Regions from separate parts of the Variovorax sp. OV084 genome, predicted to be linked through region 2. Evidence: riboswitches for the same ligand, from Rfam matches in the RefSeq annotation. Region 2 holds a riboswitch; the other holds the start of a gene.
What was found. A riboswitch is a leader RNA that binds a small molecule or an ion and turns the genes downstream of it on or off. The one in region 2 is predicted to bind glycine.

Region 1 (3,201 bases), on a different contig from region 2:
GCCCGGGACGTGGTGCGCTACCTGGCCGCCTATGCACCCGACTTCACGCCGCCGCGAGGCCAGGACCGCAAGGCCTGGGAGGCGGACCGCCGCGCGCGCATTACCGACAAGACGACCATCAGCGTGAGCATCGACAGCCTGGTCATCAGCGTCCAGGGGCAGGCGGCCAGCGCGAGCTTTCAACAGACCTACAGCGCCGACAAGCTGCGCGAGAAGAGCCGCAAGACGCTGGAATTGCAGCGCGTGGGCAACCAGTGGCTCATACGCAAGGAAAGCGCGGGCTGAAGGCCAGCCGCGATTGCCCCTGTAAGGCAAACGGTTCATGAAGATGTCACCACTTGCAACGATGCTGCAGCCCTCGATTCCCGAAAGCTGTGGCTGCCATGTTTCCCACCAAGACCGACAAGGCGCGCGACGAACTCCAGGGCGGACAGCGCACGCTCAGCCAGCGTGAGCGCGCCCTGCTGCTGATGGCCGATGGCCGGCGCTCGCTGACCGACTTCAGTCCGCTGTTCTCCAACCGGGTTGAAGCCGAACAGGCGATCCAGGCGCTGGTGCAGCGGGGTTACCTGCAGGCCCCGCAGGCTGCTGCTGCGGCACCGGCGCCCGCACCGGTAGCAGCCCCCGCCCGGCCCGCGCCTATCGCCGCCGCCGAGCCGATCCAGGTCGCCACCACCTCGGCCGACACCTTCGACGGCAAGCGCTCGCTGGCCACCACGCGCATGTTCCTGTTCGACATCTGCGAGCGCATGTTCGTGCGGCGCGACCCGAAATTCGCGCTGCAGATGCGCGACGCCCTGCGCGAGGCCCGCGACCGCGAGGCGATGCTGACCATCGCCGCGCTGATGCTCACCGAGATCGAGAAAACCGCCGGGGTGGAGCGGGCCGAATCGCTGCGCGAGCGCATCGACAAGCTGCTGCCGCCGGCCGAAATCATCCACTGACGCCGAACCCCGGCCCCGCGCGATCCACTACACTCGCCAGGGTCAGGAGAGAGCCCCGCGTGCCGGGGCCGCCGAAGGCGCAGGGGTTTCCCGAACGCTCAGGCAAAAGGACTGACAAGGCGCCGGTGAACACCGGCGTTTCCTTGCTGGAGAGAGGCCGTTGCAGTGAAAACTGCCCATCGGCCCACCGAAGGAGCAAACCCCGATCGTGGGGCGAATCTCTCAGGTAAAGCGGACAGCAGGGGTGGCCCATGGCTTGCGTCATGGATTTCGTCTGCCCCTTTGGAGTGCCCCGTGGCTGCTTCTTCCGCCCCCGCTACCGAACTTCTCAAGACGCCGCTGCACGACCTCCACGTGGAGCTCGGTGCCCGCATGGTCCCCTTTGCCGGCTATTCGATGCCGGTGCAGTACCCCGCCGGCCTGATGGCCGAGCACAAGCACACGCGCGATGCGGCCGGCCTGTTCGACATTTCCCACATGGGCCAGCTGCGCCTCGTCGGGCCCGATGCAGCGGCCGCCTTCGAAACCCTGATGCCAGTCGACGTGATCGACCTGCCCGCCGGCAAGCAGCGCTACGGCCTGCTGCTGAACGACGAAGGCGGCATCCTCGACGACCTGATGTTCTTCAATGAAGGCAACGGCTCGATCTTCGTGATCGTCAACGGCGCCTGCAAGGTGGCCGACATCGCCCACATCCAGCAGAAGATCGGCAGCCGCTGCCAAGTGCAGCCCCTGCCCGACCACGCCCTGCTCGCGCTGCAGGGCCCGCAGGCCGCGGCCACGCTGGCGCGGCTGTCGCCCGGCATCGAGCGCTTCGTGTTCATGACGGGCGGTGCGGTGCAGATCGGCGGCATTGCCGCCTTCGTCACCCGCAGCGGCTACACCGGCGAAGACGGCTTCGAGATCTCGGTGGCCGCGAAGGACGCCGAGGCGCTGGCCCGCCTGCTGCTGGCCCAACCCGAGGTCAAGCCCATTGGCCTGGGCGCGCGCAATTCGCTGCGGCTCGAAGCCGGGCTTTGCCTCTACGGCAACGACATCGACACCACCACCACGCCGGTCGAGGCCTCGCTCAACTGGGCGATGCAGAAGGTGCGCCGCACGGGCGGCGCGCGCGAAGGCGGCTTTCCAGGCGCGACAAAGATCCTCGCGCAGCTTGCCGTCGCTGCCGCAGGCGCTGCCGGCCACACCGACCACGACACGCTGAAGCGCAAGCGCGTGGGCCTCGTCGCCCTCGAACGCATTCCGGTGCGCGACGGCACGGTGCTGCAATCTTTCGAAGGCCACGACATCGGCGTCGTCACCAGCGGCCTGCTCGGCCCGACGGCCGACCGCTGCATCGCGATGGGCTACGTGGCCACCGCTTTTGCCGAACCGGGCACGCGCGTGCAGGCCATCGTGCGCGGCAAGCCGGTGCCGATGGAGGTCTCGACGATGCCTTTCGTGCCCACCCGCTACTACCGCGGCTGAGCCCGGTCGACCCGGCTAGGCTCTACACCCCGATTCATTTTTTCCACGAGGAGTTTTTCCATGAGCATCAAGTACACCAAGGACCACGAATGGGTGTCGGCCGAAGGCGACGCAGCCACCGTCGGCATCACCGTGCATGCGCAGGACGCGCTGGGCGACGTGGTGTTCGTCGACCTGCCCGAAGTCGGCAAGACCTTTGCGCAAGGCGAAGTTGCCGGCGTCGTCGAATCGGTCAAGGCCGCGGCCGACGTGTTCATGCCCGTGTCGGGCGAGATCACCGAAGTGAACGAGGCGCTGCGCGCCGATCCGTCGCTGGCCAACAGCGACCCACTGGCCGCCGGCTGGTTCTTCAAGGTCAAGCTGAGCGAACCCGCACAGCTCGACGCCCTGCTGGACGCGGCCTCCTACGACAAGTTCGCCGCCGAATCCTGATCCGCTGAGTTCTTCAGCCACCTTCCTTCTTCTCCCCGAGCCCTCACCGCCATGCCGACGCCCGCCCTTCCCTCTTTGCAAGAACTAGAGAACGCCGAAGAATTCCTCGCCCGCCACATCGGCATCGATGCGGCGGACGAGGCGCGCATGCTGCCGGTGATCGGCTCGGAAACGCGAGCAGAGCTCATCGACGGCATCGTGCCCGCGGCCATCCGCCGCGCAAAGCCGATGCGCCTGCCCGCACCGGCAACCGAAGCCGATGCGCTGGCCGAGCTGAAGGTGATGGCGTCGAAGAACAAGGTGTTCAAGAACTTCATCGGCCAGGGCTACTACGGCACGCACACGCCGGGCGTCATCT
Region 2 (3,201 bases):
AGTCGGCGTTGAAATCGGTGCTGTCGAAGTCGAGCGCGACCAGTTCACCCAGGGGCGCCAGGCTGCGCTGCAGCTCCCAGCCGACCTGTCCGCCCTTGCCCAGCAGCAGCAACTTCATGCCGCAGCCTTCGTCGTGTCGTATTGCTTCTCGACCCACTCGCGATACGCGCCGCTTTGCACGTTGCGCACCCACTCGCCATTGGCCAGATACCACTCGACGGTCTTGCGGATGCCGGTGTCGAAGGTCTCGGCGGGCTTCCAGCCGAGCTCGGCCTCGAGCTTGCGCGCATCGATGGCGTAGCGACGGTCGTGGCCGGGGCGATCGGTGACGTAGGTGATCTGTTCCTTGTAGGGCTTGCCGTCGGCCCTGGGGCGCAGCTCGTCGAGCAGCGCACACACGGTGTTGACGATCTCGATGTTGGGCTTCTCGTTCCAGCCGCCCACGTTGTAGGTCTCGCCAAGCTTGCCGGCTTCGAGCACGCGGCGGATGGCGCTGCAGTGGTCCTTCACGTAGAGCCAGTCGCGCACCTGCATGCCGTCGCCGTACACGGGCAGGTTCTTGCCGGCCAGCGCGTTGACGATCATCAGCGGGATGAGCTTCTCCGGGAAGTGGAAGGGGCCGTAGTTGTTGGAGCAGTTGGTGGTCAGCACCGGCAGGCCGTAGGTGTGGTGCCAGGCACGCACGAGGTGGTCGCTGGCGGCCTTGCTGGCTGAATACGGGCTGTTGGGCTCGTACTTGTTCTCTTCGGTGAAGGCGGGGTCGGTCTTCGACAGCGAGCCGTAGACCTCGTCGGTGGACACGTGCAGGAAGCGGAAGGCCGTCTTCTGCTCGGCTGGCAGCGCGCTCCAGTGGCCGCGCACGGATTCGAGCAGGCGGAAGGTGCCCAGCACGTTGGTCTGCACGAAGTCTTCGGGGCCGTGGATGGAGCGGTCCACGTGCGATTCGGCGGCGAAGTTGACCACGGCGCGCGGCTTGTGCTCGGCCAGCAGGCGGTCGATGAGGGCGCTGTCGCCGATGTCGCCCTGCACGAAGATGTGTTTCGGGTTGCCCTTGAGCGACGCGAGGGTCTCGAGGTTGCCTGCGTAGGTCAGCTTGTCGAGGTTCACGACCGGCTCTTCGCCGTTGGCGATCCAGTCGAGTACGAAATTGGCGCCGATGAAGCCAGCGCCGCCGGTAACCAGGATCATGAAGTCCCCTGCTGATATATGGAACGATCGCCTTGCGGCAAATCAACAGGCGATTATCCCATTCGGCCAGAGGAGAGAAATCAAAGGTTGGCGCCCGCGCAAGCCCCGCCTACAATCGCCCCACTGCAGGAGAGCGGGCCACCCCGGTGGCCCTACCGAAGGCGCAAACTCCCATAAACGCTCAGGTCGGTCCGAACAAGGGACCTGTACTGCACCAACTGAAACGCCGTCTGGAGAGCCATCACACCGCCCAACGTGGTCGTGATGCACCGAAGGAGCAAACCCTCTGCGGGCGCAGCGGGTGAATCTCTCAGGTACCGAGGACAGGGGGAGCGGCAACTTGGACTACGGTCGTCCGGTTGCTTTGCTATTCATTCAATAGCACACCACGCCCGTCGTTCAAGCGCTGCAACCTCAAAGGTACTTGAAATGCGCGTGATCGTTCTTGGCGCCGGCCTGCTCGGCGTGACCTCGGCTTACTACCTCCAGCAACTCGGCCACGAAGTGACCGTGATCGACCGGCAAGCCACCCCAGCCGCCGAAACCAGCTTCGCCAACGGTGGGCAGATCTCCGTCAGCCACGCCGAGCCCTGGGCCAACCCCAGCGCGCCGCTCAAGGTGCTGCAGTGGCTGGGCAAGGAAGATGCTCCGCTGCTCTTCCGCATCCGCGCCGACATGCGCCAGTGGCTCTGGGGCCTCCAGTTCCTGCGCGAATGCACGCCGGCGCGCACCCGCCACAACATCGAGCAGATCGTGCGTCTCGGAACATACAGCCGCTCGATGTTGCAACAGTTGCGCCGCGACACCGGCCTGAACTACGACCAGCGCACGCAGGGCATCCTGCACTTCTACACGACGCAAAAAGAGTTCGACGGCGCCCTCGCGCCCGCCGAGCAGATGCGCGCCCTGGGCTGCGAGCGCCAGGTCATCTCGGCCGACGAAGCCGTGAAGATCGAGCCCGCCCTCGCCCACATCCGCCCGAAGCTGGCCGGCGCCACCTACACGGCCGAGGACGAGTCCGGCGACGCCAACCGCTTCGCGCGCGAACTGGTGGGCCTGGCCACCGCGGCGGGCGTCAAGTTCCTGATGAGCCACACCGTGACCGCGCTGCGCGAAGCCGGCGGCAGCATCGATCACGTCGAAGCCACCGACAGCGAAGGCCGCTTCCAGCGCATCCGCGGCGACGCCTTCGTGCTGGCGATGGGTTCATTGAGCCCGCTGTATGCCGCCCCGCTGGGCATTCGCCTGCCGATCTACCCGGCCAAAGGCTATTCGGTGACGCTGCCCGTCAAGGACGCGTCGAAGGCCCACCAGGTCTCGCTGACGGATGACGAATTCAAGCTCGTGTTTTCGCGCTACACCTCGGAGTCGGGCGACCGCCTGCGCATCGCCGGCACGGCCGAGCTCAACGGCTATGACCGCGACCTGAACCGCGTGCGCTGCGAAGCCATCGTGCGCCGCGTCGAAGAGCTCTTCCCCGGCGCTGGCGACACCACGCAGGCCCAGTTCTGGACCGGTCTGCGCCCCGCCACGCCGAGCAACGTGCCGCTGATCGGCAAGACCAGGCTTCCGAACCTGTTCCTCAACACGGGCCACGGCACGCTCGGCTGGACGCATGCCTGCGGCTCGGGCAAGTCGATCGCGCGGATCGTGAGCGGGCTGGCGCCGGAGGTGGATTTCGCGTTCACCGGCATGCCTGCGCCCGCGCCGCGCGCGCTGCAGCCGGCCTGATCGCGTTCAGTCGTTGGCCGTAAACACCGTCAGCACCCCGGTATAGCCATACAGGTGATGCCGGGCAATCTCGCCCGCAGCGAAGAACCCGACCAGCGGCACGTCGCCCAGCGCGTGCCGCACGATCTGCAACTCAGCGCCCGGTGCGCCGAAATGCGGCCCGCCGCGCCCCGAGCAGCTCACGTACACCGCCCCTGCGATGCGCCGTGCCGGATGCGGCGCCGCCTCGGCTTCGCCCGCCGCCACGGCGCGCGCGGTGGCGAGCGTCTGCTCTTCGGGCTC

Region 1: linked by a shared signal. The riboswitch ahead of gcvT (glycine cleavage system aminomethyltransferase GcvT) and the one ahead of BMW87_RS24590 (D-amino acid dehydrogenase) in region 2 are both predicted to bind glycine.

The regions. Positions count from the first base shown of each region.
Region 1 covers NZ_FOII01000001.1:21,317-24,517, reverse strand. Annotated here, with positions in the region: gene BMW87_RS00130 (L,D-transpeptidase Cds6 family protein) at 1-285, shown strand, start outside; gene BMW87_RS00125 (hypothetical protein) at 384-944, shown strand; glycine riboswitch at 978-1,068, shown strand; glycine riboswitch at 1,081-1,193, shown strand; gene gcvT (glycine cleavage system aminomethyltransferase GcvT) at 1,239-2,411, shown strand; gene gcvH (glycine cleavage system protein GcvH) at 2,472-2,843, shown strand; gene gcvP (aminomethyl-transferring glycine dehydrogenase) at 2,895-3,201, shown strand, end outside.
Region 2 covers NZ_FOII01000012.1:70,640-73,840, forward strand. Annotated here, with positions in the region: gene rfbD (dTDP-4-dehydrorhamnose reductase) at 1-118, opposite strand, end outside; gene rfbB (dTDP-glucose 4,6-dehydratase) at 115-1,188, opposite strand; glycine riboswitch at 1,305-1,405, shown strand; glycine riboswitch at 1,409-1,525, shown strand; gene BMW87_RS24590 (D-amino acid dehydrogenase) at 1,618-2,919, shown strand; gene BMW87_RS24595 (FIST signal transduction protein) at 2,926-3,201, opposite strand, start outside.